DNA from 4 places in the Nonomuraea sp. NPDC026600 genome. Region 1 is predicted to be linked to each of the others. Evidence: riboswitches for the same ligand, from Rfam matches in the RefSeq annotation. Region 1 holds a riboswitch; each other region holds the start of a gene.
What was found. A riboswitch is a leader RNA that binds a small molecule or an ion and turns the genes downstream of it on or off. The one in region 1 is predicted to bind cobalamin.
Positions count from the first base shown of each region.

Region 2: linked by a shared signal. The riboswitch ahead of AB0F17_RS05095 (CbtB domain-containing protein) and the one ahead of AB0F17_RS06415 (ABC transporter substrate-binding protein) in region 1 are both predicted to bind cobalamin.
Region 3: linked by a shared signal. The riboswitch ahead of cobN (cobaltochelatase subunit CobN) and the one ahead of AB0F17_RS06415 (ABC transporter substrate-binding protein) in region 1 are both predicted to bind cobalamin.
Region 4: linked by a shared signal. The riboswitch ahead of AB0F17_RS45415 ((2Fe-2S)-binding protein) and the one ahead of AB0F17_RS06415 (ABC transporter substrate-binding protein) in region 1 are both predicted to bind cobalamin.

Region 1 is NZ_JBEZYD010000002.1:646,108-653,637, forward strand. It holds gene AB0F17_RS06385 (hypothetical protein) at 1-381, shown strand, start outside; gene AB0F17_RS06390 (phytanoyl-CoA dioxygenase family protein) at 427-1,188, shown strand; gene AB0F17_RS06395 (phosphotriesterase-related protein) at 1,205-2,161, shown strand; gene AB0F17_RS06400 (cytochrome P450) at 2,164-3,360, shown strand; gene AB0F17_RS06405 (SDR family oxidoreductase) at 3,357-4,178, shown strand; gene AB0F17_RS06410 (Gfo/Idh/MocA family oxidoreductase) at 4,209-5,069, shown strand; cobalamin riboswitch at 5,077-5,197, shown strand; gene AB0F17_RS06415 (ABC transporter substrate-binding protein) at 5,269-6,225, shown strand; gene AB0F17_RS06420 (iron ABC transporter permease) at 6,240-7,238, shown strand; gene AB0F17_RS06425 (ABC transporter ATP-binding protein) at 7,235-7,530, shown strand, end outside.
Region 2 is NZ_JBEZYD010000002.1:306,362-313,891, forward strand. It holds gene AB0F17_RS05070 (cobyrinate a,c-diamide synthase) at 1-337, opposite strand, end outside; gene cobO (cob(I)yrinic acid a,c-diamide adenosyltransferase) at 331-933, opposite strand; gene AB0F17_RS05080 (magnesium chelatase subunit D family protein) at 935-3,055, opposite strand; gene AB0F17_RS05085 (histidine phosphatase family protein) at 3,052-3,552, opposite strand; gene AB0F17_RS05090 (CbtA family protein) at 3,610-4,359, opposite strand; gene AB0F17_RS05095 (CbtB domain-containing protein) at 4,368-4,556, opposite strand; adenosylcobalamin (AdoCbl) riboswitch at 4,601-4,685, opposite strand; gene AB0F17_RS05100 (cytochrome c oxidase assembly protein) at 4,811-6,682, opposite strand; gene AB0F17_RS05105 (M28 family metallopeptidase) at 6,767-7,530, opposite strand, start outside.
Region 3 is NZ_JBEZYD010000002.1:296,428-303,957, reverse strand. It holds gene cobN (cobaltochelatase subunit CobN) at 1-2,268, opposite strand, end outside; cobalamin riboswitch at 2,299-2,506, opposite strand; gene cobG (precorrin-3B synthase) at 2,520-3,707, shown strand; gene AB0F17_RS05055 (precorrin-8X methylmutase) at 3,704-4,324, shown strand; gene AB0F17_RS05050 (precorrin-2 C(20)-methyltransferase) at 4,330-5,808, shown strand; gene AB0F17_RS05045 (cobalt-precorrin-6A reductase) at 5,799-6,530, opposite strand; gene cobM (precorrin-4 C(11)-methyltransferase) at 6,515-7,270, opposite strand; gene cbiE (precorrin-6y C5,15-methyltransferase (decarboxylating) subunit CbiE) at 7,302-7,530, opposite strand, start outside.
Region 4 is NZ_JBEZYD010000029.1:21,479-29,008, forward strand. It holds gene AB0F17_RS45405 (DUF4352 domain-containing protein) at 305-1,066, opposite strand; gene AB0F17_RS45410 (hypothetical protein) at 1,175-1,453, shown strand; gene AB0F17_RS45415 ((2Fe-2S)-binding protein) at 1,487-2,332, opposite strand; cobalamin riboswitch at 2,372-2,568, opposite strand; gene AB0F17_RS45420 (cobalamin-binding protein) at 2,583-3,494, opposite strand; gene AB0F17_RS45425 (ATP-binding cassette domain-containing protein) at 3,671-4,834, opposite strand; gene AB0F17_RS45430 (calcium-binding protein) at 5,142-5,855, opposite strand; gene AB0F17_RS45435 (GNAT family N-acetyltransferase) at 5,976-6,527, opposite strand; gene AB0F17_RS45440 (superoxide dismutase) at 6,532-7,134, opposite strand; gene AB0F17_RS45445 (Fur family transcriptional regulator) at 7,194-7,530, opposite strand, start outside.

The DNA of each region.
Region 1 (7,530 bases):
GGGTTCAAGCAGCCGTTCGCGCAGTTCCTCCCTCAAGCGAGCAGTCTTCTGTCCATGCCGATCCGGCCGCAGCTTCGTGCCGCGATCCTGCGCCTGCTGGCGGAGCTTCCCGACACCAAGGTGTACGGCACGGCGACCGATCCGCTGGGCAGGCAGGCGTTGCAGGTCACGTTCACCCGTGACACCGGGCAGACGCAGTCGGTGGGATCGAAGTCGCTCCCCCTGCACTCGCGCACCTTCCTGGACCTGGCGACCGGCGCCACGCTGGCCGGGGCCAGCTATGTGCCGGGCGACATCCTGACCTACTACAGCGCGCAGGCGCCCGAGACGGGCTGGATCGCGAACCGGCCCACCCCGCCGAAGTCCTGCAAGGCCAAGTAATCAGAGCACTTACCAAGCGCTTGCTCAAGGTGCGAGACTGGGGCCATGGAGATCCCCGTGCGCGCCGCGTCGGACGACGAGGCGGGCTTCTTTCAGGAACACGGATGGGTGCGGCTGCCCGCCCTGGTGCCCCCCGATGCCGTGGCCGAGCTCAGGCAGCGGGCGACCGGCTACCTCGCGGCGCGCGAGAAGCAGCGGCGGACGCTGGTGGACCAGGCGTTCGGGCAGTCGCGTGACATCGCCGAGAGCGACGAGGCGTTCCGCGCGCTGGCGCTGAGCCCGGCCATGGGCGCCAACGCGACCCGGCTCCTGCGCGGCGTGGAGGCCGTGCGCGTGCAGGTCACGAACCTGCTCGTCAAGGAGCCGGGGGAGCACGCGGCGACCGAGTTCCACCAGGACTTCCCCTGGATGCCGATGGACCGCTCGGCGATGCTGACGGTCTGGCTGGCGTTGGTGGACGTGCCGGCGGACATGGGCTCGCTGCGTTTCTTCAATGGTTCGCACCGGTACGGGGTGCTCGGGCGGAGTTTCACCCGGGCGGGAGACGACCAGCTCAGCCAGCATCCGTGGATCAAGGAGCTGGAGCTGTCGCCGCCCCTCGACCTCGCGGCGGGCGACGCGACCGTGCATCACACGCTGACCGTGCACGGAGCGCCCGCCAACCACCGCGACCAGCCGCGCCTGTCGTTCACCGTCACGTACTTCGACGCCGCCTCCCTCTACACCGGCACCCCGTACCAGCAGACGGACGGGCTCGGCCTAGAGGTGAACCGGCCGTTCGACCACCCGAGGTTCCCGTGCGTGTGACCGTGGAAGAGGGCACATGCCCGAGACCGTAAGAGGGCCGGTGGGCGAGCTGGGCGCCACGCTCATGCATGAGCACGTGTTCGGGCTCAGTCCGGAGATTCTCTGGAACTGGCCGGACATCCCGGAAGAGTGGGACCTTGAGCAGCGGGCGAGGGAAGCGGCGGCCAAACTGGACGACCTGCGGGCCGAGGGCATCGACACGATCGTCGACCTGACCGTCATCGGGCTCGGCAGGTATGTCCCGGCCGTCCAGCGGGTGGCCGAGCTGACCAGCGTGAACATCGTCGCCGCCACCGGCCTCTACACCTACGACGCCCTGCCCCCGTACTTCGGCAACCGGGGTCCGGGCTCGCTGTTCGGCGGGCCCGACCGGCTGGCGGAGTTCTTCGTGCGGGACATCGTTCACGGCATCGGCAGGACCGGGGTCAAGGCGGGCATGCTCAAATGCGCCACCGACCATCTCGGCCTGACCAAGGGGACCGAACGGGTGTTCCGGGCGGTCGCCGAGGCGCACCTGGAGACGGGCGTGCCCATCACCACCCACTCCCACAGCGCCTCCAAGGGCGGCCTGGCACAGCAGCGGCTGCTCGGCGAGCTCGGCGTCGACCTCACCAGGGTCGTCATCGGCCACGCGGGCGACTCGACCGACGTCGCCTACCTGGAGGAACTCGCCGCCAACGGCTCCTACCTGGGCATGGACCGGTTCGGCATCGAGACGATCTCGCCGTTCGAGGACCGGGTGTCGATCGTGGCGACGATGTGCGAACGCGGCCACGCCCGACAAATGGTGCTAAGTCACGACTCTTACTGCTTTAACGACCGGTTCGATGCCGACGTCGTACGACAGCGGCACCCGAACTACCACCTCCTGCACATCTCCCGCGACGTCCTGCCCGAGCTGCGCAAGAGGGGCGTCACCGAGGAACAGATCCACCAGATGCTCGTCGACAACCCACGGAGGATCTTCTCGTGAGCATGGGCATGATCGAGGACTTCGACGTCGGCTCGGACTGGCACGTCGCCTCGCCGTACGAGTTCCTCGCCGGGCTGCGCCGGGACCGGCCGGTGTTCCACAGCGAGCACCTCGGCGCCTACGTGCTGACCCGGCACGCAGACGTGCGCGCGGCGTACGGCGACCCGAGGCGGTTCTCCTCGGAGGGTTCGCTGACCATCTCCCGCAGCATCACCCGCGAGACACGCGACAAGCTGGGCGAGCACGGCTCGTTCCTGTCGAGCTTCGTGGCCAACGTCGATCCGCCCGACCACACCAGGCTGCGGCGCTCGGTGTCGAAGGCGTTCACGCCACGGGCGGTCTCGGCCATGGAGCAGCACTTCCGGCAGCTCAACGAGGACCTGCTCGACCGTGTGGCGCCGAGGGGCGAGGCCGACTTCGTCTCCGAGATCGGGCACGAGCCGTCGATCAAGCTGACCGCCCGGTTCATCGGGGTGCCGGAGGCTGACGAGGGGTTCGTGCAGGCGCACGTGAAGGACTGGTTCCAGCTCTTCCTGTCGCCGCAGCCGCCTGAGCGGCAGCTCGAACTCGCCGACAGTTTCCTGGCCTATCTGGATTACGTGGATCGGCTGGTCGCGTCCCGGGCCAAGGAGCCGCGCGACGACTTCACCTCGCTCATGACCTCGCTGATCGGCTCCGAGCTCAGCCACCGCGAGGTGGTGGAGCTGATCTCCACGATCCTGCTCGGCGGCAACGACACCGTGCCGAACCAGCTCGCCAACAGCGTCCTGCGCCTGCTGCGCGAGGACGCCTGGCCGGTCCCGCCGCCGCTGATCCAGAACGCGGTCGAGGAGTGCATGCGCATCGACGGCGCGGCTCTCGGATCGTTCCGGTACGCCACAACGGATATTTCGCTACATGACGTGATAATTCCGGAAAAGTCGTTGGTGCTGCTCTCCATCGACTCCGCCGCCCACGACGAGAGCGTCTTCCCCGACCCGGAGCGGTTCGTCATCGACCGGCCCAACGCCGACGCCCACATGGTGTTCGGCTACGGCATCCACTTCTGCGTGGGCGCCGCGCTCGGCCGGCTGCAACTCCGCACCGCGCTCGACGTGCTCGGCCGCCGCCTGCCCGACCTCAGGCTCGCGGACGAGCCCATCGTCTACCGCAAGTCGATCGTGGGACGGGGACTGACGGCCCTGCGGGTGACGTGGTGAGTGCCGCGCCGGGCCGGTTCGACGGGCAGGTCGCCCTGGTGACGGGCGCGGGTTCGGGCATCGGCGCGGCGTGCGCGTCGCGCCTGGCCGCCGAGGGCGCCTGCGTGGGCGTTCTGGACGTGCACGCGGCCGGCGCCAAGTCGGTCGCCACCGCCATCCGCGCCAGGGGCGGCACGGCCACGGCGCTCACCTGCGACGTGTCGGACGAGAAGCAGGTGGCCGGGGCGGTCGTCGACCTGATCGCCTCGTTCGGCCGCCTGGACGTCGTCCACTCCAACGCGGCCGCGCTCGGCCCCGGCACCTACGGCCGCGACCAGGACCTCGAAGACCTCGACGTGGCCGTCTGGGACCGCACGATGGCGGTGAACCTGCGGGGTGCCCTGCTCATGGTCAAGCACGCGGCCCCCGCGATGTCCGACGGCGGCGCCTTCGTCCTCACCTCGTCGGTCTCGGGCCTGCTGGGCGACGTGGCGCACGTCGCCTACGGCACCTCCAAGGCGGCGCTGACCGGGTTCATCCGCTACGTGGCCACCAAGTACGGCTCGCGCGGCATCCGCTGCAACGCCGTCGCCCCCGCCCTGGTCCTGACCGACGCGGCCGCGCAGGCCCTCGGCCGGGACCGGCTGGCCGACAAGGCGGCCGAGCGCCTGCTGCCCTGGGCCTGCACCCCGGAGGACGTGGCCGACCTCGTCGCCTTCCTCGCCTCGGGCGAGTCGCGGTGCATCACGGGACAGACCATCGTCATCGACTCCGGAACCCTCGCCCATCGCCCCGAGCACGCCCTGCGCCAATGGCGCGACGCCGCTGAATCACTCTAGGGTGCTTGAAGCGGATCAAAAGGGGGCGGAATGGAGCCGGTGTCGGTCGGGTTGATCGGAGCGGGGCCGTGGGCGGAGCGCGCGCACGCGCCGATGCTGGTCAAGAGCCCGTATCTCCGTTTTGCCGGGGTATGGGCGCGCCGTCCGGAGGCCGCCGCCGGGCTGGGGGCGCCGGTGTTCGAGCGGGTCGAGGAGCTGTTCGACGCGTGCGAGGCCGTGGCGTTCTGCGTGCCGCCGGCCGTACAGGCCGAACTGGGGGTGCGCGCGGCGCGGGCCGGGAAGGCGCTGTTGCTGGAGAAGCCGCTCGCCGACTCGCTGGAGAACGCGCGGCGCCTCGCGGACGCCGTGCGCGAGGCCGGAGTGGCCTCGCAACTGGTCCTCACCATGCGCTATACCTCGCAGGTCAGGGCGTTCCTGGCACGCTGCGCCGGCATCGAGGCGTTCGGCGGCCACGCCGCGAACATCTCCAACGTCCTGCTGGGCGGCCACCCCTTCGGCACCCCGTGGCGGCTCGAACGCGGCGCGCTCCTGGACGTCGGGCCGCACGTGATCGACCTGCTCGACGCCGCGCTCGGCCCGGTGACCGGCGTCCGCGCGCACGGGAACTCGCTCGGCTGGACCGGCCTGCTGCTCGACCACGAGGGCGGCGCGGTCAGCGAGGCGTCGCTGTGCATGGCCGCCGCCGGCGACCTGCCGCCGTCGAGCATCGCGGTGTACGGCAGAACGGGCAACGCGGTGCTGCTGCCCGGTGACGACGATCCGTTCGTGACCATCGCCGAGGAGTTCGCGCGGACCGTACGCGAGGGAGGCGGGCACCCGCTGGACGCGGCCCACGGGCTCCGGCTGCAGCGGATCATCGCCGAGGCGGAGACTCAGTTGGGGACCCCTTGACTTAGCGTCCAACTGGAGCATTGATAGCGTCTGTCCGACGCGCAGAGTTGCAGCGAAGTCCGGTGCGAGTCCGGCGCTGTCCCGCAACTGTCATAGCCAGGTCGCCTGCCTCCGCGCTGACGTCATCAACCCTCGTGGAAAAGGGTGATCCGTCGCTCTCAGCGGGTCTCTCGGTTCCGACAGTGTGAAAGGACTTCTCGTGAGGCCCGTACGCACGGCCTTCGCGGGCGCGCTGCTGGGAACGCTCGTTCTGACCGGATGCGGCCAGAACAGCACTACCACCACCCCGTCACCCGCGAGCTCAGCCACCTCCGCCGGCTCGACGAGCTCCACCGCCTACCCCGTGACGGTCGAGGCGGCCAACGGCAAGGTCGCCATCGCCAAGAAGCCGGAGCGGATCGTCTCGCTCTCCGCCAGCCACACCGAGACGCTCTTCGCCATCGGCGCGGGCCCCCAGGTCATCGCGGTGGACGACCAGTCCAACTACCCGGCCGGCGTCCCCAAGACCGACCTGTCCGGCTTCAAGCCGAACGTCGAGGCCATCGTCGCCCAGAAGCCCGACCTGGTCATCGTCTCCAACGACATCGACAAGATCGTCGCCGAGCTGGGCAAGCTGAACGTGCCGGTCCTCCTGGAACCGGCCGCCACCAAGCTCGACGAGGCCTACGACGAGATCACCGACCTCGGCGCCGCCACCGGCAACACCGACAAGGCCGGACAAGTCGTGACAGACATGAAGGCGGCCCTGGACAAGCTCGCGGCGAACGCCCCAAAGGACAAGAAGCTCACCTACTACCACGAACTCGACCAGACCCCCTACGCGGCGACGTCGAGCACGTTCATCGGGCAGATCTACGGCATGTTCGGCCTCACCAACATCGCCGACAAGGCGCCGGACCCGGCGGGCGGCTATCCCAAGCTGTCGGCGGAGTTCGTCGCCCAGGCCGACCCCGACCTGATCTTCCTGGCGGACGTGAAGTGCTGCCAGCAGAGCAAGGACACGCTGGCCAAGCGGCCCGGCTGGAAGGGACTGTCGGCCGTCAAGGGCGACCAGGTGATCCAGCTCGACGACGACATCGCCTCGCGCTGGGGCCCGCGCGTCGTCGACCTGGCCCAGACCATCAGTGACGCGGTCGGCAAGGCGGCCACCCGCTAGTGAGGTCCAGCCCGATGTGGACGGCGGGTGCGCTGGGCGTGCTCGCGGTCTCCATGGTCGCCGGGCTGCTCGGCGGGGCCGCCGACATCTCGCCGTGGCAGGTGGTGCTCCAGGCGGTCGACTGGCTGCCGTACGTGCACGTGGACTCGGGGCTGGCGCCCGTGGAGCAGGGGCTGCTGTTCGAGCTGCGGCTGCCCAGGGTGCTGGTGGCGGCCGTGGTCGGCGGGCTGCTGGCCATCGCGGGGGCCGGTTACCAGGGGGTGTTCCGCAACCCGCTGGCCGACCCCTACCTGCTCGGCGCCGCCGCCGGAGCCGGGCTGACCACCACCGTGGTCATCGTGCTGGTGCCGACCCCCGTGGTCGGCATCCCAGTGGCCGCCTTCGTGGGGGCCGTTGGTGGGGTGTTCCTGGCGTACGTGCTCGGGAACACCGCCGGGCGCGCGGGCGGCACCGCCACGCTGGTGCTCGCCGGGGTGGCCGTCACCTCGTTCCTCACCGCGATCCAGACGTTCATCCAGCAGTTCAAGGTCGAGGAACTGCAGCGCATCTACTCCTGGATCCTGGGCGACGTGGGCGGCGGGTGGGACCAGTTCTGGCTGGTGCTGCCGTACGCCGTCGTCTCTTCGGTGCTGCTGCTCGCGCACGGGCGGATGCTCGACGTGCTGTCGGTGGGGGACGAGGAGGCCAGCAGCCTGGGCGTGCGGGCCGGTCGGGTACGGCTGGCGGTCCTGCTGGCCGCGTCCCTGGCCACTGCGGCGGCCGTGGCGGTGAGCGGTCTCATCGGGTTCGTCGGCATTGTCATCCCGCACGTGGTCCGGCGGCTGGCGGGCGGCTCGTACCGGATCGTGCTGCCGCTGTCGCTGATCGGCGGCGCCGCCTTCCTCGTGCTCGCCGACCTGATCGCGCGCACCGTCATCGCCCCCGCCGAGCTGCCCATCGGGGTGGTCACCATGTTCGTCGGCGCGCCGTTCTTCGTGGCCATCCTGCGCATGACCCGGCAGACCGCCACATGACCGGCACCACTGAGCCGGCAGCGGCCCGGCCTGCTCGGATGATCGAGACCAGCGCTCTCTCGGTGCGGCTCGGCGAGCGGGAGGTGCTCACCGACGTCGATCTCGCGGTACGGCGCGGCGAATGGCTGGCGATCATCGGCCCGAACGGCGCCGGAAAGTCCACCCTGCTCAAGGCCGTCATGGGCGTCGTCGCCCACCGGGGCGACGTCACGGTCGGCGGCCGGGCCGCGAGCACCCTCAGGCCGAGGGACAGGGCCAGGCTGGTCGCCTACGCGCCCCAGACGCCCTCACT
Region 2 (7,530 bases), 340 kb from region 1:
CCAGGAGGCGGGCGACGTGCGCGGTCGAGGCGAAGTCCGTCTCTCCCTTGCCGTCGAACAGGCCCATCACGCCTTCCACCACCGCGATGTCGCACCCCGCTGCCCCGTGCGCGAACAGCGGCACCACGCGTTCCTCGCCGGTCAGCCACGGGTCGAGGTTGCGCCCTGGCCGGCCGGTGGCGAGCGCGTGGTAGCCGGGGTCGATGTAGTCGGGCCCCACCTTGTGCGGCGAGACCGCCAGCCCGCGGGCCCGCAGCGCCGCCATCAGGCCGGTCGCCACCGTCGTCTTGCCGCTGCCCGACGAGGGCGCCGCGATGACCAGGCGCGGGACTACCACTCGATGCCCTTCTGCCCCTTCTGCCCGGCGTCCATGGGATGGCGTACCTTGCCCATCTCGGTCACCAGATCGGCCGCCTCCAGCAGACGTTCGGGCGCGTCCCTGCCGGTGATCACCACGTGCTGGCTGCCCGGTCTGGTGGTGAGCGTCTCCAGTACGTCGTCCAGGTCGAGCCAGCCCCACTTCAGCGGGTAGGTGAACTCGTCCAGCACGTAGAAGCGGTAGGTCTCGGCGGCCAGATCGCGTTTGATCTGCGCCCAGCCCTCGCGTGCGTCGGCGGCGTGGTCCTCCTCCGTGCCGGGCCGCTGGATCCACGACCAGCCCTCGCCCATCTTGTGCCAGGTCACCGGGCCGCCCTCGCCGGTGGCGCCGAGTACGGTGAGCGCCCGTTCCTCGCCGATGCGCCACTTGGCCGACTTCACGAACTGGAACACGCCGATCGGCCAGCCCTGGTTCCAGGCCCGCAACGCCATCCCGAAGGCCGCCGTCGACTTCCCCTTGCCGGGGCCGGTGTGGACCATCAGCAACGGCCTGGTGCGGCGTTGCCGCGTGGTGAGGCCGTCGTCCGGGACGACCTCGGGCCTGCCCTGCGGCATGTCAGACCGCCTTCCTGTAGTCACGTACGACCGAGCCGAGGTCGGACAGCGAGTCGAGCGAGATGACCGGCGCCCGCAGCCGGAGCGCCAGCTTGACGGCCAGACCGAGCCGGACCGGGCCGCTCTCGCAGTCGACGACCACGCTCGCCGTGCCGCCGAGCAGGGCCGCGGCCCGATCCACGTCCCCGCCCGAGGTGGCGCGGCCGTCGGTGACCACCACCAGCAGCGGGCGCCGCGCGGGGTCGCGCAATCGTTCGACACGCAGTACTTCCGCCGCGCGCGCCAGTCCGGCCGCCAGCGGGGTGCGGCCCCCGGTGGGCAGCGCGCGGAGCCTGGCGGCGCCCGCCTCGACCGACGAGGTCGGCGGCAGCGCCAGCTCGGCGGTGGCGCCCCTGAAGGTGACCAGGCCGATCTTGTCCCGCCGCTGGTAGGCGTCGAGCAGCAGGCTCAGCACGGCGGTCTTGACCGCGGTCATCCGCTTGCGGGCGGCCATCGAGCCGCTCGCGTCCACCACGAACAGCACGAGGTTGCCCTCCCTGCCCTCCCGCACGACCTCGCGCAGGTCGCCCTCGCGGAGCAGCAGGCCGGGTCCCGTTCGCCCGCGTTCCTTCTGGTACGGCGCCGCGGCCAGCATGGTCGCCGGCAGGTGGAGGTCACGGACCCGCCCGGCAGGCGGCCGCGAGCCGGTGGCGCGGCCCCGCGACGTCCGCGCCCGCGACCGCCGTCCCGCCGCGCCCTCGCCCAGCCCCGGCACCTTCAACAGCGGCACCCGGTACGGCTCCGCGACCACCGCCACCTGGCCGCCTCCCGGCGTCGCCGCTGAGGTCGCCGGAGCCTCGGGTTCGCCCTGGCCGGGGCCTCCCTGCCGTTCCATGGTCGAGTCCGCCGGATCGTCCCGGCGCGAGCCCGCCGCCTCCTGGGGGCGTGAACCCGCCGGGCTCCCCTCGCGGTCGCCGGGCCCGGCGTCTCCAGAACCGCCGTCCGGCCGGTCAGGGCCGGAGGCCGCAGGATCGCCGGGACCACCGGCACCATCGGGATCGTCGGAGTCTCCGGGATCGCCAGGGCGGTCGGCGCCTCCGGGATCGTCCGGGCCGTCGGGGCGTTCGTCCTCTCCCGTCCGGGCCAGCAGGTCCTCCAGCAGCGACTCGTCCAGCCCGGGCGCGTCGAACGGGTCACGCCGCCGCCGGTGCGGAAGCGACAGGCGGGCGGCGGCACGTACGTCCTCGGTCGTCACGACGTCCCTGCCCTGCCATGCGGCGTGCGCGATGGCGGCGTTGGCCGTGACCAGGTCGGCGCGGAGCCCGTCCACCTCGAACGCGGCGCACACCGTGGCGATCTGCGTGAGCCGGGCGTCGGGCAGCCGCACCTCGGGCACCCTGGCCCTGGCCCGCGCGATCCGGTCGGCCAGGGCCGACTCCTCCGCCGTCCACCGGGCGGCGAAGGCGCCGGGATCGGCGTCGAAGGCCAGGCGCCGCCGTACCACCTCGGCCCGTTCGCCGGGGTCGCGTGACGCCTTCACCTCCACCGTCAGGCCGAACCGGTCGAGGAGTTGCGGCCGTAGCTCGCCCTCCTCCGGGTTCATGGTGCCGACCAGGAGGAACCGGGCCGCGTGCCGTACCGACACCGACTCGCGCTCGACGTAGCAGATCCCGAGGGCGGCCGCGTCCAGCAGCAGGTCCACCAGATGGTCGTGGAGCAGGTTCACCTCGTCCACGTACAGCACGCCGCGGTGGGCGGCGGCCAGCAGGCCGGGCTCGAACGCCTTCACGCCCTCGGTCAGTGCCCGCTCCACGTCCAGCGAGCCGGCCAGCCGGTCCTCGGAGGCGCCGACGGGCAGCTCCACCAGCGAGGCGGGGCGGCGTAGCCACTGCTCGCCCGGCTCGTGCGGCCCGTCGGGGCACTCGTCGCCCGGCGCGGCGGGATCGCAGGCGAAGCGGCAGCCCGCCACGACGTCCACGGGCGGGAGCTGGGCGGCCAGCGCGCGGACGATGGTGGACTTGGCGGTGCCCTTCTCGCCGCGTACGAGCACGCCGCCCACGCGCGGTGAGACGGCGTTGAGCACCAGCGCCAGCTTCAGGTCCGCGAGCCCGACGACGGCACTGAACGGGTAGGTGACGATCAAAGGGTGGCCTTCCGGTTGACATGCGCGACGCGCCAGCCGCCGCGCGCGCTGGACAGTTCAGTGGTGGACAGCGGCGCCAGGTCGAAGCGGTTGGCGGCCAGTGGGCTCAGCCCGAGCGCGTGGCCGAGGGCGGCCCTGATCACCCCCACGTCGCAGACCACGATGGCGGGGGACCGGTGTTCCGCGTCGAGCCAGGCCGCGACGCGTGCCGCCAGCGCGGCCAGGCTCTCCCCGCCGTGGGGCGCGGCGTGCGGGTCGGCGAGCCAGCTCGCCAGGGCGTCCGGCTCGGCCTCCGCGACCTTCGCGTACGGCACGCCGCTCCAACTGCCGTGGTCGGCCTCCGCGAGAGCCTGGACCACCGACGGCAGCAGTCCCATGGCGACGGCGGTCTGGCCGGCGGCCCTGGCCGGGGCCACCAGCGCGCGACCCGTCCAGGACCTGGCCCTGGCCAGGGCCGTAGCTCTGGCCAGGCTCGACGGGTCGGCGTTCTCGTCCATGGGGAAGCAGGCCGACCGTGTTCCCGGTGTGCCGGCCTGCCGTACGAACAGCACCTCTCAGCTCGGCGTGGGCACCGCGACGGGAACCGCGGCCGGGCGGCGGGCCGCCCGATCGCAGGCCCAGCCGAAGAGCACGCCGAACGCGGTCCAGAAGACGAGCTGCGTACCCAGCGACGCGAGCCTGAACTCCCACAGCAGGGTCGCGGGGAAGTTCGCGGGCACCTCGTTGACTCTGGGCAGCAGCCACCAGGCGGCGACCACCGGCACCAGGAACGTCACCACCGTGACGATCCAGCGTGCCCACGGCCCGCCCTGCGTCCGCCGCCCACTCGCCACCGCGATCGCGGTCGAGGCCAGCCCGACCCCGATCATGATCACGTAGAGCAGGGTACGGCTGTTGATCGTCTCCGGATCGCCGACCGCTGGTGGATTGGCGGGATATTTCAGGAACGGAATGAGGATGATGGCCACGAAGGCGGTGGCGGCGGCGGCCAGCGCCAGCCCGCCCTCGGAGCGAGGACCGACCCGCCCCCTCAACCCCGCGAACACCAGGGCGAACACTCCGCCCACGGCCAGCCCGTACAGCCCGGTGGCCAGGAACAGCCCGGCTTTCTGGCCGGGTCTGCTGACCACCGCCTCCTCTCCATGATCGTGACCGGCCGCCTCGGCCGCGGGCGGCTGGGCGGCTTCTTCCAGGGCGATCGCGCTGTCCACACTCGGCTCACCGAAGGCGAACGCGAAACCACCGGCGATCAGTCCGGCCAGCAGGCCCAGAAGCAGCCCTCTGACCAGCAGGGTGCGTACCACCTCGCCGCCTAGTGGCACGGCACGCCGAGCAGGTGCCGCCCGTCATGCATGAGTTCGTGGAGGTAGTTGCCGGTCTGTGAGATCGCTCCGTTGTCCATCAGAACCAGATAGGCCACCAACAGGAGCAGGGGTACGGCCAGCAGCCATGGGCGCAGGCGGGGGAAGGGAACGGACGTGGGAGTGGTCAGGCCACTCATAGTGCCTCCTCGGGGATGACGCGTCCCAACTAACGAGGTCACGGTGGCCAAGCGACCTGGCTCCCGGGATCTATGTCCCGGATACAGTGGCGCGTCCGCACCGGCTTCTCACCGGATTTCCCTTGGCCAATCGTGAAATCTACCGGAACGTATCTCTTCATCCCGTTCGAGTCAACACGCACAACAAGAACGCCCAGCTCACGGACCCCTCGGCCGGACCGCCTCGACGCGGCCGAACGGATCCCGGCCGAGCCTCACACCCGCACGTCCACCTGGGCGACGAGCCGCAGGGCGCTCTTCCGCGACCGGGTCAGCCGTATGGCCAGCGCGGCGAGAGCCGGCACGGGCAGGGTCAGGTACATCAGTCCGGCCAGCCGCTGATCGGCCGCCACACCCGACGCGCCGCGCGGAGTCACCTGCGAGAACCACTCCTGGGCCAGCGGCGGCCCGGACAGCAGGAACAGGCCGACCACCACCTGTACCGCGACGACGGCCACGAGCACCCACACGCGATCCCGCCGCGTGATCGGCCGCGGCAGGGGATCGACCCCGGCCAGCAGCCAGCAGCACAGCAGCCCGGTGCCGAAGAACAGCACCTGGGTGAGCAGGTGGACCGCCTGGTTGGCGGCCGACCAGGCCAGCCAGCCGGTGCCGTACAGGACGACGATCGGCAGCACGTAGACGGCCAGGAGGGCGATCGGATGAGTGAGCCGCCCGGCCAGGCGGCTGCGCAGGATGGCCGAGGCGATGTCGCCGTACTGCGATCCGGGGGTGATGGCCCGCGCGGTCAGCGTCAGTGGTGCCCCCAAGGCCAGCAGCAGCGGCCCGATGACGTTGAGCACGGTGTACTGCAGGGCGTGCGCCGACGGCATCGCCCGCGCGTAGCCGCTCACGCCGCCCACGAGCACCGCCGCCAGCACCGCCAGCCCGGCGAACCAGGCGACGGTACGGCCGGCCGGCCACGGGTCGCCGGCCCGGGCGAGCCTGCGCAGCCCGGCCAGATAGCCGGCGGCCGGAAGCGCCAGGGCGAGCAGGACCAGCGGGTTCAGCCGGATCTCGGTGATCAGCGCGCCGACCGAGTAGGGCGCCAGGTCGTAGCCCAGAAGGTCGTTGTGGCCGCCGCTGGCGGGCGGCGCGGAGCGCGACAGGCCGGCGGCCAGTCCGGTGGCCGCGGCCATCACCATCATCTCGCCGGTGGCCAGCCGGGTGAAGGTGCCTCGTGTCGTACGTTCGGCGATCGCGGCGATGGTGCGGCGGCGGTGGATCACCCCGAACACGCCCAGGGCCACCAGCGCCGTCACCTTGGCCAGGACGAGCACACCGTAGCGGGTCGTCCACAGTTGCGACACCGTGTCCATCCGGACCCAGGCGCCGGCCACGCCGGACACCGTCACCGCGACGAAGCAGCACAGGGCGAGCGTGCTGAACCTGGACACGACGCTCTCAAGCCGGTCCGAACGGCGGAAGTGGACCAGCACGGCCGCCAGTCCGCCGACCCAGACGGCCGCCGCGAGCAGGTGCGTCATGAGCGCGGAGACCGCGATGTCGTGATCTCCGGCCGACGCGGCGTGACCGACGTAGACCGGAGGAAGCAGGCCGAACCCGGCGGTCACCAGCAAGGCGACCCCCGTCCACCGGGGGAGCCCGGCCTCCGCCATCCGGGAGGAGGCGAGCACCACGACCGTGGCCGTGCACGTCACGACGAGCATGGCCTGCGTCGGGGGGAGGGTGGTGCCGAAGTTCAACAGCGGGAAGTCGCGGAGTACCTCGTTCGCCGGCATGCTGAGGATGTTCGACAGCGTCAGCAGGTAGGTCATCAGCGCGCAGACCGCCCAGGCCAGCGCCCACCAGCCCGCCGCGCGCACGCAGGCGTGCGCCTCCGGCGCGTCGCGGGGGGCGAGGACCACTCCGGCGACCAGCGTTCCCACCGTGGCGATGGAGCACAGGTCCAAGGCCAGCCGCGTCACCGACAGTCCCCAGACGGTCAACGGGCCGGGAGTCGGCAGTCCCTTGATCGGCGGCGGCGGTCCGCCTCCGCCGATCCACAGAGCGCCGGCCAGCGCCAGGAGGCCGACCGCGATGGCCAGACCGCCGTACAAGAGAGCCCGACGCCCGGGTAATAGCACCGCGTCCTCCTTTGTCGGGAGCATCCCTCAGTTGGGCAAGCGTCCCCTATGGACGGGTACGTCCGCACCCTTATCGGGGTTCGACTATCGCGTGGATCTTCCGAGAAGCGCGGCACCGCCACCGGCATCGGCGGCGGCGGCGACCGCGGCGACCGCGGCGGGCGCTGTGGCTTTCGAAGCGGCGGACGGGCCGGGAAGGTCCACGCTGTAGGCGTAGACCGCGGCGGCGGTGGCGATGGCGCCGGTGTTCAACGCGAGGGCCTTGTCGTCGATGTTGGCCACGGTGTCGCAGGCCTTGTGGTAGCACGCGTCATAGGGCTGGCCCGCCGTGCCGCCGAACAGGGCCGCCTCCTCGACCGTCTTGATGCCCTCGCCTCCGGTGAACAGGCCGCCGGACGGGATGCCGGCGTCGATGAACGGGCCGTAGTCGGAGCGGCCGTCGAAGTCGGTGCCGCCGTGGCCCTGGTTCAGCGTGTCGAAGTACTTCTCAAACAGCTTCTCGATCTCGTCCGACCCGGCCGGCCCGGCCGGAGCGCCCGTGGCGTCCGAGTCGTCGCCGTCGTAGATCTTGAAGGCGTAGTTCGGCGAGGCGATCATGTCGTAGTTGAGGTAGAGCTTGATCTTGCTCCGGGCGCTGGAGCTCAGGCTGTTCACGTAGAACTTCGAACCGAGCAGGCCCAGCTCTTCGGCGCTCCACCAGGCGAAGCGGAGCCTGTTCCGGGTGGGGACCTTGCCGAGTGACTCGGCGACGGCCAGGAGCGCGGCGCTGCCCGAGCCGTTGTCGTTGATGCCCGGCCCGGCCGGCACGGAGTCCAGATGCGCTCCGGACATGACGACCTTCCTCGACT
Region 3 (7,530 bases), 350 kb from region 1:
AAGATCCAGACGGTCGGCCTGCGCCGGATCAGCCGTGGTGAGGATCGTGCGGGCGACCTCCGCCGCCGCGTCCGGTGCCCAGTCCTGTTCCTCCATCGCCTGTACCAGGGCTCGGGCGGTCGCCTCGGCGGCGTCCACGCTGGTCAGGCTCGCCGTGCCGTCCTCGGCCAGGCCGAGCGCCTCGCGCAACCCCGGCAGGGTCTCCCGGCCCGCCCACATCTGCCTGGCCCGCAGCATCGCGAGCACCAGGTCCACCCGGACCTGCCCCTCGGGCGCCTGGCCGAGCACGTGCAGGCCGTCACGGATCTGCGCGTCCTTCACCTCGCAGAGCCAGCCGTCCACATGCAGGATGAAGTCGTCGAACTCGGTGTCGTGCGGCCGGTCGGCCAACCCCAGATCGTGGTCCAGCCGGGCGGCCTGGATGAGCGTCCAGATCTGCGCCCTGATCGCGGGCAGCTTGGCCGGGTCCATCGCCGCGATCGAGGCGTGTTCGTCGAGGAGCTGTTCCAGCCGGGCGATGTCGCCGTACGTCTCGGCACGGGCCATCGGCGGCACCATGTGGTCCACCAGCACCGCGTGCGCCCGCCGCTTGGCCTGCGTACCCTCGCCCGGGTCGTTCACCAGGAACGGGTAGACCAGCGGCAGATCGCCCAGCGCCGCGTCCGTGGCGCACGAGGCGGACATGCCGGCCGACTTGCCCGGCAGCCACTCCAGGTTGCCGTGCTTGCCCACGTGCACCATCGCGTGCGCGCCGAACTCCTTCGACAGCCAGCGGTAGGCGGCCAGGTAGTGGTGGCTCGGCGGCAGATCGGGGTCGTGGTAGATGGCGATCGGGTTCTCGCCGAATCCGCGCGGCGGTTGCACCATCACCACCACGTTGCCCGCCCGCAGCGCGGCCAGCACGATGTCGCCCTCGTGCACGAACAGCGCGCCCGGCGGCGGGCCCCAATGGCGTTCCATGTCCGCGCGCAGGTCGCCGGGGAGCGTGGCGTACCACTGCCCGTAAGACTCCGCGGAGATGCGCACGGGGTTGCCCGCGAGATGCTCCTCGGTCAGCCAGTCCTGGTCCTGGCCGCCCGCGGCGATCAGCGCGTGGATCAGCGCGTCACCGTCCTGCTCGGCCACGCCGGGAAAGCCGTCGCCCAGGTCGTAGCCGGCCTCGGCGAGTCTGGCGAGCAGCCTCACCGTGCTGGCGGGGGTGTCCAGGCCGACCGCGTTGCCGACTCTGGAGTGCTTGGTCGGGTAGGCCGACAGCATCACGACCAGGTGACGCTCGGCGGGCGGGGTGTGCCTGAGCAGGCCGTGCCGTACGGCGAGACCGGCGACCCGGGCGGCCCGCTCGGCGTCGGCGACGTAGACCGTCAGCCCGTCCTCGTCGATCTCCTTGAACGAGAACGGCACCGTGATGATCCGGCCGTCGAACTCGGGGATCGCCACCTGGGAGGCGGCGTCGAGCGGGGAGAGACCGTCGTCGTTCTCCGCCCACGCCTGCCTGCTGGTCGTCAGGCAGAGCCCCTGCAGGATCGGCACGTCCAGCTCGGCCAGCGCGCCCACGTCCCACGCCTCGTCGTCGCCGCCGGCGCCCGCGGTGGCCGGGCGGGAGCCGCCCGCGGCCAGTACGGTCACCACCAGCGCGTCGGCGGTGCGCAGGATGTCGAGCAGGCCGGCCTCCGCGGTGCGGAGGGAGGAGCAGAAGACAGGCAGCGCCCGACCGCCCGCGTCCTCGACGGCCTGGCACAGGGTCTCGACGAACGCGGTGTTGCCCGCCACATGATGCGCCCGGTAGTAGAGCACGCCGATCACCGGCCCGCTCTCCCCCCGCGCGACGCGCTCCAGGCGGCCCCAGGTGGGCGTGGGCTCGGGCCGGGCGAACCCGCGGCCGGTCAGCAGAACGGTGTCGGACAGGAAGGCGTGCATCTCGGTGAGGTTGGCGGGCCCACCGTGCGCCAGGTACGCGTGCGCCTCCGCGCAGACGCCGCCGCTGACCGTGGACAGCTCCATCAGCTCGGCGTCGGGGGCCTGCTCGCCGCCGAGCACCACCACCGGGCGTGGTCCGGCCAGCAGGTGGTCAAGCCCTTCGGCCCAGGCCCGGCGCCCGCCCAGCAGTCGTACCACGACCAGGTCGACGCCCTCCAGCAGGGCGGGCAGGTCATCGGCCGCCAGCCTGGCGGGGTTGCCCAGGCGGTAGGCGGCACCGCCGGCACGAGCGCTCAGCAGGTCGGTGTCGGAAGTCGAGAGCAGCAGGACGGTATGGCTGTCGCCGAGCACGGCGCAATCCTCCCTCGGGGTCCTCGCCCCGGTCGTGGGTGTCACGACGGCAGGAGTCTCCTGGCTCCCGGATCAGCGCTCACCCCGGCCTTCCCATCCGTTGCCGGACAGTGGCCTTCGTGGGGTTCGCTCCCCGGTCACAGTGGCGGGACCGCGCCGGTTTCGCACCGGCTTCCTCCCATTGCTATCGCCTCCCGATCAGACCACGGCAGGGGCAACCACCGCAAGAAACTGGCGTTACCATCCTCTTCGTGTCCATAGCCGACTTTTCCGGACGTGTGCGCCCCGACGCCTGTCCGGGGGCGCTACAGGTGCACGAGGCCGCCGACGGCCCGCTCGCCCGGGTCCGCCTGCCCGGCGGCGCGGTGTCGGCCGCCCAGCTTCGCGAGCTGGCCGCCTGCGCCACCGACCTGGGCTCAGGGGTGATCGAGCTGACCTCCCGGGCGAACGTCCAGGTGCGCGGCCTGCGTTCGGCCACCGCCTTCGCCGAGCGGATCGCCGCCGCCGGGTTGCTGCCGTCGGCCGCGCACGAGCGGGTGCGCAACATCGTCGCCTCACCCCTGAGCGGACGCGGACCGGCGGGCCTGCTCGACACGCAGCCGCTGGTGGAGGCGCTGGACCGGGCGCTGTGCGCATGTCCCCGTCTGGCCGGGCTGCCGGGTCGGTTCCTGTTCGCGCTGGACGACGGGAGCGGCGACGTGGTGGGGCTCGGCGCGGATGTCACGTTCGCGGCCTGCGCGGGGGGCACCGCCCGGCTGCTGCTGGCGGGCAGCGACGCCGGACTCTCCGTACGTGGGGAGACGGCGGTGTCCTACATGATCGCCGCAGCCGAGGCGTTCCTCGACGAACGGGAGACCACCCCTGCGCGCGATGACGAGGCCCAGCGTGACCGCACCGCGTGGCGGATCGGGGAGTTGGCGGACGGCGCCGCCAGAATCGCCGCCCGGCTGGGCGGCGTCGCAATCGACGGCCCGCCATCCGCCCAGGAGGCACGGCGCGCGGGGCTCGCCGAGCAGCGGGACGGCCACGTGACGCTGGAGGCGGTGGTCCCGCTCGGCCGGTTGACCGCCGTCCAGGCCCGCGCAATCGCCACCGCCGAGCCCGGCGTCGCCGTGCGGCTGACGCCGTGGCGGACCGTGGTGTTCCTCGACCTGTCCCGCGCCGACGCCGGCCGCGTGGCGCGGCTGCTCGACGTGGCCGGGCTGGTGACCGATCCGGCGTCCCCCTGGGTGGGCGTGACCGCGTGCACCGGCCGCCCCGGCTGCGCCAAATCGCTGGCCGATGTGCGGGAAGACGCGCGGCGCTGGGTGGCGGGCCGCGATGGTCCCATGGCCGTGCCCGTGCACTGGGCCGGCTGCGAGCGGCGCTGTGGGCTGCCCCGAGGGCCGGTCGTTCAGATGGTCGCCACAGCCGACGGATACCAGGAAAGGCAGCAGTGACCGACTACATCCGAGACGGCGCCGAGATCTACCGACGGTCGTTCGCCACCATCCGCGCCGAGACGGACCTCACCGGGATCCCGCCCGAGGTGGCCCAGGTGGTGGTGCGGATGATCCACGCCTGCGGCATGACCGACCTGGTGAACGACGTGGACTGGTCACCGTCGGCCGTCACGCGGGCCCGTGCGGCGCTGCGCCACGGTGCTCCGGTGCTCTGCGACGCCATGATGGTCGCCTCCGGCGTGACCAGGCGCAGGCTGCCCGCGGGCAACGAGGTGCTGTGCACCCTCGGCGCTCCGGGCGTGGCCGAGCTGGCCGAACGGCTCGGCACCACCCGCAGCGCCGCGGCGCTCGAACTCTGGCGTGACCGGCTCGACGGCGCCGTGGTGGCCATCGGCAACGCGCCGACGGCCCTGTTCCGGCTGCTCGAACTGGTCGCGGAAGGAGCGGGCACACCCGCGGCGGTGCTCGGCATCCCTGTGGGTTTCATCGGCGCGGCCGAGTCCAAGCGGGCGCTGGCCGACAGCGGCCTCGAATACCTGGTGGTGCACGGCCGTCGCGGCGGCAGTGCGATGACGGCGGCGGCGGTCAACGCCATCGCGAGCGAAGCGGAGTGATCACGATGACCGGACGGCTGTACGGGGTGGGCCTCGGTCCCGGCGACCCGGAACTGGTCACGGTGAAGACGGCCAGGCTGATCGGCGAGGCCGAGGTGATCGCTTATCACGCCGCCAGGCACGGCCGCAGCATCGCCCGCTCCATCGCGCTGCCGTACATGAGGGAAGGGCAGATCGAGGAACTGCTGCTCTACCCGCTGACCACGGAGACCACCGACCATCCGGGCGGATACCAGGGCGCGCTCGACGACTTCTACGCCGACTGCGCCGCCAGGCTGGCCACGCATCTGGACGCGGGCAGGACCGTGGTCGTGCTGGCCGAGGGCGACCCGCTGTTCTACGGCTCCTACATGCACCTGCACAAGCGGCTCGCCCACCGCTACCCGACCGAGGTGGTGCCCGGCGTCACTTCGGTCAGCGCGGCTTCCGCCGTGCTGGGCCGCCCGCTGGTGGAACGCGACGAGGTGCTCACCGTGCTGCCCGGCACGCTGCCCGCCGAGGCGCTGGCCGAGCGGTTGCGCGCCACCGACTCGGCCGCGGTGCTCAAGCTGGGCAGGACGTTCGGGAAGGTACGCGACGCGCTGGCCGAGGCCGGGCGGCTGGACGACGCCTGGTACGTCGAGCGCGCCACCATGGGGGCCGAGCGAGTGGCGCCGCTCAAGGACGTGGACCCCAGTGACGTGCCGTACTTCTCGCTGGCCCTGCTCACCAGCCCGGCCGAACGGACCTTCGTCCCCACGCCCGCGCCGGCCGAGGTCGCCGGCGAGGTCACCGTGGTGGGGCTCGGCCCCGCCGGACGGCCGTGGTTGACGCCGGAAGCGCAGGAGGCACTGGCGGCGGCCACCGACCTGGTCGGGTACGGCCCGTACGTGGACCGGGTGGCGCCCAACCCGCGCCAGCGCCGCCACCGCACCGACAACCGGGTCGAGGCCGAGCGGGCCAGGCACGCGCTGGATCTGGCGCGCGAAGGGGCGCGGGTGGCGGTGGTCTCCTCCGGCGATCCCGGCGTGTTCGCGATGGCCAGCGCCGTGCTGGAGGCGGCGGCGGACTTCCCCGACGTGCCCGTACGCGTGGTGCCCGGGCTGACCGCCGCGCAGGCCGTGGCGAGCCGGGTGGGCGCGCCGCTGGGCCACGACTACTGCGTGCTGTCGCTGTCGGACCTGCTCAAGCCGTGGGAGGTGGTGGCCGAGCGGCTGGCCGCCGCGGCCCGGGCCGATCTGGTGCTGGCGCTGTACAACCCGGCCTCGCGCAGCCGTACCTGGCAGCTCGCCGCCGCCCGTGACGTGCTGCTGGAGCACCGCGACGCGGCCACCCCCGTGGTGGTCGGCCGCGACGTCGGCGGCGCGCACGAGAGCGTCACCGTCACCACGCTCGGCGAACTGGATCCCGCGCGCGTGGACATGCGCTGCCTGCTGATCGTCGGCTCCTCGACCACCCGCGTGACGAAGAGCGGAACCGTCTACACCCCGCGCCGCTACCCGTGAACCCACTCCACGGCCGCCGCCACGGTGTCCACCAGCCGGACACCCTCGGGCAGCGGCGGCCGGTTCACCATGATCACGGGTAGCCCGAGCCGCCGGGCCGCGGTGAGCTTGGCGGTGGTCAGCTGACCACCGCTGTCCTTGGTGACCAGCACGTCGAGGCGGTGTTCGCGGATGAGCGCGAGTTCGCCCTCGACCGTGTACGGCCCACGGTCGAGCAGCACGTACACGTTGGCGGGGACGGGCGGCTCAGGCGGATCGACCGACCTGGCCAGCAGCCACACCCCGGCGAGCCCGCTGAAGACCGGCAGGCTCCGGCGCCCAGTGGTGAGAAACACCCGCACAGGCTCGGTCAGGAGGTCGGCGGCGTCCCCCAGGGAGCCGACCCGCTGCCAGGCGTCGCCCGGCCCCTCCTGCCAGCCCGGCCGGCGCAGGACCAGCAGCGGCACACCCGTGCTCGCCGACGCGACGGCCGCCGAGGCGGTCATCCGCGCCGCGAACGGATGAGTGGCGTCCACCACCGCGTCGACTCCCTCGGCGACCAGCCAGGCGGCCAGCCCCTCAGGGCCGCCGAACCCGCCCTCGCGCACCTCGCCGACCGGCAGCCGCGGGTTGGTGACCCGCCCGGCCAGGGACGACACGACGCGCACGCCCGGGTCGGCGGCCAGCTCCGCGGCCAGCGCCCTGGCCTCGGCCGTGCCGCCGAGGATCAGGACCCGTCGCATGTTCTCGTCCGATCGGCGCTGTAGAGGTGGCTGTCGGGGAACTCCGACGCCGACAGCACCCGGCCCACGACGATGACCGCCGTACGCCGGATCCCGGCCGCCCTGACCTGGTCGGCGATGTCGGCCAGCGTCCCGCGCAGGATCACCTCGTCCGCCCTGCTGGCCCGCGCCACCACCGCGACCGGGCAGCCCGGCCCGTAGGACGGCTGCAACTCCGCGACCACCGCGTCGATCCGCTGTACGGCCAGGTGCAGCACCAGCGTCGCGCCGCTCGCCCCGAGCGTCGCCAGGTCCTCGCCGTCGGGCATCGGCGTGGCGCGCCCCGAGACGCGCGTCAGGATGACCGTCTGGCCGACCCCGGGCACGGTCAGCTCCCTGCCGAGCGAGGCCGCGGCCGCCGCGAACGCCGGCACCCCCGGGACCACCTCGTACGGCACGCCGAGCGCGTCCAGCCGCCGCATCTGCTCGGCCACGGCGCTGAAGACGGACGGGTCGCCGGAGTGCAGCCGCGCCACGTCCAGCCCGGCCCGGTGCGCGGTCACCAGTTCCGTGATGATCTCGTCGAGCGTCAGGTTCGCGGTGTCGACCAGCCTGGCCGACGGCGGGCAGGACTCCAGGAGTTCGCGGGGCACCAGCGAACCGGCGTACAGGCACACCGGCGAGGACTCCAGCCGCCGCACCCCGCGTAGCGTGATCAGGTCGGCGGCTCCGGGGCCGGCCCCGATGAAGTACACGGTCATGGCCTCGGACCCGCCCCGATGAAGTACCCGCTCATGGCATGTCCTTCCTGGTGATCGACCAGATGGTCACCGGCATCGCGGGCCGCCACCCGGTGAAGGCGCCGACGGGCGAGGCCCGCTGTACGGCCAGGCGCACCAGATCGCCGCCGAGCCGGCCGTACCACTCCCCGACGACGGCCTCGGACTGCAGGGTGACGGCGTTCACCACGAGCCTGCCGCCGGGGCGCAGCGCCGCCCAGCAGCGCTCCAGCAGCCCCGGC
Region 4 (7,530 bases), on a different contig from region 1:
CGCCCAGTCTCGGCCTCGTGGGTGAGCCTCGAATCGTGGAGCTGGTTCAACAATCATCTGCCGGACCGCGCACGGTCTTCCAGGTCACTGTCCGGACGTGACCGGGGTAGCATCTGGAAGCCGTTGCCGCCCGGTTGAAGCAGCGGATGGGGGATGCCCGTGTACGAGGCGGCTGTCCTGTCTGTCGCGCTGGACGACGTTCAAGCCGAACGCGACGAGCTCGCCGCCGAGAACAAGCGGCTGCGCGGCGTTCCGGAGCCGGGGGCCTAACCGTCGTATCGCGGCGGGAACTGCGGCTGTTGCATCAGTTGAGTGTCCATTCGCCCTTTTGATCAGCGAAACCGCTGTTCAGCGCGAACTGGAATTTGACCAGCTTCGCCGACTCCGGCACCTCGAACACGATCATGCCCTTGCGAGAATCATCCGCGTTGATCGTCGCGCTGCCGCCGAACGCCTGGCCTTCCCGCACCTCATAGATGGTCGACCGGTACTGCTGGCCCTCGCCGTCGATCAGCATGGCCCCGTTTCCCGGAGCGTCGCTGTACACAGCCTGGCCAACGTTGGCGAGCGTTACCTGAACGGCGACGAACTTGTTGCCGCTCTTCGGCTTCAGGAAGTCCTGTGCCGGCGAGGCGGGGTTCACCAGCTGGTTCACCGTCACGGTCATTTTCAGCCCGGGATCCGTTCCCTGCAGAGTGATCGAGCCGCCGACCGCCGCCGTCGACGGCTCCTTCTTCGCCGCCTCCGCCGTCGCCTCTTCCGTCGGCTGCTTCGACGCTGGCTCGCGGGACGGCAAGACCATGTTCGGCGAGTCGGCCTCAGTGACTACAACATCCCGGCCGGTGTCCCCAAGTACCACGACCAAAGCGGCGCAGCCTCCCAACAGCATCAGGGGAAGGCCAACGGCCAACAGCACGATCAGGCCCACGTTTCGGCGCGGTGGAGGCGGCGGGCTGGTGGGCGGCTGGTAACCGTACCCGTACTGCGGTGGAGGCCCGCCATAGCCATAGGGCTGTTGCGGCCCTGACTGGCCGTACGGATCCTGAGGCTGCTGCGGATAGCCCATTGGCGCGACTCCAGGGAGAGATGGGGACCTGTGAGACGCCCAAGCATCCTCTGGGTTGACCCCTCACGCCTGTCCGGATCTGGACACCCGTAGCAAGGGAGAACCTCTTTGACCGGGAACCTCACGCTCGACGTGTTCGTGGCCGCAGGGATCGTCGCCGCTGGGCTTGGCCTGCTCGCCGTACTCGGTCGCGGCGGTCGCTGGTTGTGGCAGTTCTTCCAGCGCCTGGACAACTTCTCGACAACCTGCGAGGCACGCCTGCCCAGCCCGGGGTGGCGGCGCGCCCCGGCCTCATGGAGCGACTTAAAGCTGGAAGACGGGCTGATCACGGTGGCGCATGAGGTGGCCACCAACGACGGCAGCTCCCTCAAGGACAGCGCGAGCTAGTTCGCGACTACCTAGGCTGGTCATCGTGTTCGTTCAGGTCTCTCCGGATCCCCGTACGGCCCGCTCCCACTGTTCGCGGCGGGTTTTGTCGGGGATGAGGGCGCAGTCGCCGCACTTGCCGCCGCTGGGTAGGCGGTAGTAGAGGCAACAGCTGCGCCGGACGAAGAACGGGTGGCCGGGCGTCGGCTCGGCCAGCTCACCAGTGCCGCGCAGCAATCCGATCTCCAGGAGGTCGCGGCCGAGGCCCACAGCTGCGGCGGCCAGGCCGGGGCTCTGCTGGGCCAAGGTATGGACGGTGCCCGCCAGGGCGGAGACGGCGTTGCCCCACAACAGGCCGGGCGCCAGTTTGACGATGCCGGTGATCGTCGCGGCCAGCGGTTCAAGCTGCTCGCTGACGACCTTGCGATGGAGCAGCGCGGCGACCTTGTCCGGAGCGCGTACATGCCAGCCCGTCAGGCGGTCGGCGCGCAGCGGCAGCGGACCACTGGGAATGGGGCGCCAGCGGAGATTCTCAGGCAGGACGTCGAGCAGCAGGCTGTTCCCGACGACCATACCGAGGGGCGGGGACCACAGGTGGGCGGCCAGACCCTGGAACAGGATGGAGGCGGCGATTCTACGCTCACGGGTGCCGAGCTGGTCCGCCACCTCGTCGATCTTCGCTGCCAGGACGTGAGAGCCGGTGAGCAGGTCCGGAAGCTGGTGCCAGTCGGAGTCATCCGAGCCCGGAAGGAGGAGCTCGAAGTAGCCGCCGATGGCGGTGATGTCGGCGACAGCAGCCGCGAGCGTGCGCTCGTCCGCGGGCTGCAGGCCGGACGGCTCCACCATCTTGGCGGCGGCTGACCCGGCGAACACGGCCACCTCTGGCAGGGGGCGCGGCATGGCGGTCACCGTCCTCTCTTGGGGAGATCCGCCCCAATGTCTTCGAGGAGGCGACCGCGTGAGTCTCCTGGCTCTCGGGTCGACGCTCACCCCGGCCTTCCCACCCGTGGGCAGTGGCCTTTCGCCGGGGATCACTCACCGATCACAGTGGCGGGACCGCGCCGGAATCACACCGGCTTCCTCGTTCCGCGCTCGCCAACGCTGACCATGCTCGCACACCACCCATCAACGACAAAGCGCGCGCCATCCATCAGACCCGATGCGCTTCCCCAGCTTTGACGGGAGCGCCGGCGTGCACACCGTGGAGCACCTGGGCAAGGACCTCCACCCCTCGTACCACGCGCGGCCCGGGCCTGTTGAAGTACGCCGGACCGTCCAGCACCCACACCTGGCCCGCGCGGACCGCCGGTAGGTCGGCCCAGCCCGGGTGCCGAGTCAGCAGGCGCCACTCCGCTCGCGTTCGCTCGGGAGGAAAGCCGCAGGGCATCAGCAGGATCACCTCGGGTTGGGAGGCCCGCACCCTCTCCCAGTCGATGGCGGTGGTGTGTTCGCCCGCTTCGGCCAGCAGCGGCTCACCGCCCGCTGCCCGGATCTGCTCGGGGACCCAGTGGCCGGCGGGCCAGAGCGGATCCAGCCACTCGATCGCCGCCACCCGTGGCCTCGGCCGGTCCGCGACCGTGGACCGCACTGCCGCGAGCTTGTCTTCCAGCTCGGCGACCCGCTGGGACGCCGCGTGCGCCACTCCAAGCGCCTTGCCGAGGTGTTCGATGGAGCGCAGCACCTCAGGAAGCGTGCGCGGTTCGAGACTGATCACCCGTGGGCCGGAGTCGAGCAGCCGCACCGCCCGCGACACCCCCGTGTAGGAGACCGCGCACACCTCACACAGGTCCTGCGTCAGCACCACATCGGGGGCCAGGTCCGCCAGGCGTTCGACGTCGAGCGTGTACAGCGACGAACCCTGGTGGGCGGCACCGCCCACCGCATCGGAGATCTCCCTGCTGCTCATCCGATCCGCGGCGAACTCGGCCGCCGTGACCACCGGCACCGCCTCCACCACCGCGGGCGGCCAGTCGCACTCATGCGTCCGTCCGACCAGGTCACCACCCAGCCCGAGCACCGCCACGATGTCGGTGGCGGCGGGCAACAACGACACGATGCGCATATCGCGACCCTAGCCGCGCTCCACGCTCGCCTCGCCTGACTCCTGCTCGACGCGCCTGGCTCGGATCCAGGGAACGCTCCGCCCCAGAGTCGAAGTCAGCCGGGCGAGCATCCAGCCCTCCCGACGGCGGTCGGCCAGCGATGTCCGCCTCGCCGTCGTGGTAGTCCTGGCGATCGTCAATGCCCGGCCAGTTGGGTGGCGAGTAGCCGGGTGTAGGCGCCCGGGTGGCCGAGGAGTTCGGCGTGGGTGCCGGTTTCGGCGATGTGGCCGTCGTCGAGGACGACGATGTGGTCGGCGGTGCGGATGGTGGACAGACGGTGGGCGATGACCAGGGTGGTGCGGTCGCGCCGTGCTGCGGACATGGCGGCGGCGACCTCCTGCTCGCTTTCTGCGTCGAGGTTGGAAACGGCCTCGTCCATGATGAGGATGGGGGCGTCCTTGAGCAGGGTGCGGGCGATGGCGATGCGCTGGCGCTGGCCGCCGGACAGGCGGGCGCCGAGTTCGCCGGGCAGGGTGTCGTAGCTGTCGGGCAGGCCGGTGATGAACTCGTGGGCGTGGGCGGCGCGGGCGGCGGCCTCGACCTCCTCGTGGGTGGCGTCGGGGCGGCCGAGGCGGATGTTGTCGCGTAGCGGGATGTTGAACAGGTAGACGTCCTGGGGGATGAGGGTGATCATCCGGCGTAGGTCTTCTTGGGGGAAGTCGCGGATGTCGTGGCCGCCGATGGTGATCGTGCCTGCGGTGACGTCCCACAGGCGCATCAGGAGGTTGGCGCAGGTGGATTTGCCGGCGCCGGAGTGGCCGACCAGGGCGATGGACTGGCCTGGGGCGATGTCGAAGGTGGCGCCGGTGATCGCTTCGGGGAGGTCGGGGCCGTAGCGGAAGCGGACGTCGTCGAAGCGTACGCGCGGCTCGATGGGGCCCGGGGGTGGCGCCTGCACGCGGTCTGTGACGGGCGCTGGGGTGTTGAGGATGGTCATGATGCGGTCGCCGGCGGCGATGACGAGGTTGAGGTCGCGGGCGACGTCGGTGACGGCGGTGACTGGGGCGAAGGTGGTCGCGGCAAGGACCACGGCGACCGGGAAGTACGCCGGTTCGCGATCGGCCAGGAGCGGAACATTGTCTTGGCGGGTGAGTATCCCGCGCTCTTCCAGGGCTTGCAGCAGGTCGGTCAGGTCCTCGTCCATCGGAACGGAGCCGGTCAGGGCTTCGGGAAGGCGCCGCATCAGCGTGTCGGGAGCCAGGATGCGGGTCACGCGTCCGTCGGGCTCGTGGCAGCGCCAGGTGCCGTTGGCGCCAGGGTAGAGCTGGTATCCGGGGGCGATGCGGAGCGGGCTGGTCATCCGGCAGGCCTCCGGAGGTGCGAGGTCGGGGATTGCGGTGCGGGAGACCGGGGGCGGTCTCCCGCGGTCGATCACTTGTCGTCGTCCTCGTTCCAGGCGAACTCGGTGTCGACTGCCGGCGTGTGTGCCCTCACGCAGACCGTGAGGTCCTCGATCTCTTCGAATGCGACATGTGCCATGGCCATCCTCCTCATGGATAGCTTGCACGTATCTCGCAATTGCGAGTTATTCGCAATAAGAACCGTAAGTGGCGACGCCAGGGTCGTCAATGGGTTGCGCCGTAGAGGACGGGGTTACTCGACTGCGATCACGGGATGATCTGCTCGCATCCGGTACGCGTCTCCAGGTCGAGCGCGCACTTGTCCTGGCCGGGGAAGTTGGGCCCGCCGTCGCCGTCGTCGTTGAGGCCCGCCCCGCCGCGGAGCGTGTCGTCGTTGTCGCCGCCGCGTAGGACGTCGCCGTTGCCGGGGCCGCCGTCCAGGTAGTCGTTGCCGTTGCCGCCGTCGATGAGGTCGGTGCCCTCCTCGCCGTACAGGCTGTCGTTGGCCATCCGGCCTTCGAGGAGGTCGCCGCCGCTTCCGCCGTACACGGTGTCGTTGTTGTCGAACGGGAAGCCGACCGCGCCCGTCGAGCCGTAGAAGGCGTCCTGTCCGTCGCCGAGCCTGATCAGGTCGTTGCCGTCGGAGCCGTACACGGTGTCGTTGCCGGGTCCGGCCTGGATCTGGTCGAATCCGCTGCCGTCTATGTCGCTTTGCGGAATGTAGCGGTCGTCGCCGTCGCCGAGGCAGACGATGTCGTCGCCGCCTGTGTCGGTCAGCTGGTCGTTTCCTCCCTGCAGGGCGATCACGTCGTTGCCGGGCGTGTCGCTGAGGACGTCGGCACCGGCCGTGCCGACGATGGTCGCGGTGTAGCCCTGGCAGCTCACGGCCACGGCTTGTGACGTCGCCGCCTGCGCCGGGAGGGCCGCCATCATGGGGATGGCGAGCAGGACCGCCGCGGTGGCGATGTTTCGGAGTTGCATCACACTTTCCTTCCTTGCGGATCTTGGATTGTGTGAGGCGGCTGCCGATCCTTCGCTCGACGGGCTACCCGCGGATGTCTCGTGTCCGGATCCGGCCAGCCGGTGAGTCACTCTAGGTCGTCACCCGGACTCGCGGAGCATGATGAGCCTGGTCCGGTCCTGACTTTTGTGGAGCGCGGCCACCCGCCAGCCCCGATGCCGGTACAGCCCCAGGGCCGCGACCGCTCCGGGATGAGTGGCAAGCCACCACGACGCGGTGGGGGCAGCGGTCAGGACCGCGTCGTGCAACCTGACTCCCAGCCCGCAGCCGCGCGCCGGAGGCAGGACCGCCAGTTCCTTGAGGGTGAAGTCGCCACGCGGCAGGCGAGAGGCCGTCAGCGCGAGCCGGGAGCAGCGCAGGCCATAGGCGAACCCGTGCAACTGATCGCTGAGGAAGGCCGCCGCCAGGGTGAACCCAGGAGTGAGCGCGTCGGCGGCCAGCCGGTCGGCGACCGCACGGGCCGTCTCGCGGGGCTCACCCCAGGGCGGACGGGTGAAGACCTCGCCTGCCGCGTCGGCCACAGCGGACAGGAAGCGGTCCACTTCGGTCGCCGCGATGGGGCGGATGGTGAAAGGAACGGCGCCCATCCGGCTTTCGCGGACCAAGCTGAGGCCGGCGGGCGCCGTGATCATGGGGTTAGGCGCCGCGGGCGGCGTCGTAGCGGGCGATGACGTCGTTCCAGTTGATCAGGCCCCACAGCTTTTCGACGTAGTCCGGGCGGACGTTGCGATACTGCAGGTAGTAGGCGTGCTCCCAGGCGTCGAAGACCAGCAGCGGGGTGGTGTTCATGCCGATGTTGCCGTGGTGGTCGTAAACCTGCTCGACGACCAGGCGGCGGCCGAGTGGCTCCCAGGCCAGCACGCCCCAGCCGGAGCCCTGAACGGTGGCGGTGGCGGTGGTGAGCTGCTTGGCGAAGGCGTCGAAGGAGCCGAAATGCTCAGTGATCGCATCGCCCAACTCGCCGTCGGGGCGGTCGCCACCGTCCGGGGACAGGTTCTGCCAGAAGATCGTGTGCAGCACGTGGCCGGACAGGTGGAACGCGAACGTCTTCTCCAGCCCGACCAAGCCGCCGAACTCGCCCTTGTCCCGCGCGTCCGCCAGCCTCTCCAGCGTGTCGTTGGCGCCCTTGACGTAAGCGGCGTGGTGCTTGGCGTGGTGCAGCTCCAGGATCTCTCCGGTGATCGCGGGCTCCAGGGCCGCGTAGTCATAGGGCATGTCCGGAAGGGTGTAGTCACCCATAGGTGTCTCTCCTCGATGGTCCTAACTGCATATATCTCGCAATAACAATAGCTACGCAACTAGCTGGCATCGTGGACGGCATGCCGACAACGCCGACAGCGGCCCCGTAGCAGTTGCCCGGTGGGCTCCATCTTGAAGCCGCTGTCCGCCATGACCTGGGCCACCGCTGGGTCCAGCCGGTCGGCGGGCACCTCGATGAGCAGGCCGCAGTGCTCGCAGATGAGGTGATGGTGCGGGGTCGTGGCGAGGCCGTACAAGGTCTGGCCGCCATGTTCGATGCTGTGCAGTACTCCGTACCCGGTCATCACCGTCACGTTCCGGTAGACGGTGGAGAGGTTGACCATCGGGTATGCGGAGGTCACCAGCCGATGCAGGTCCAGCACGCTGAGAGGCGTC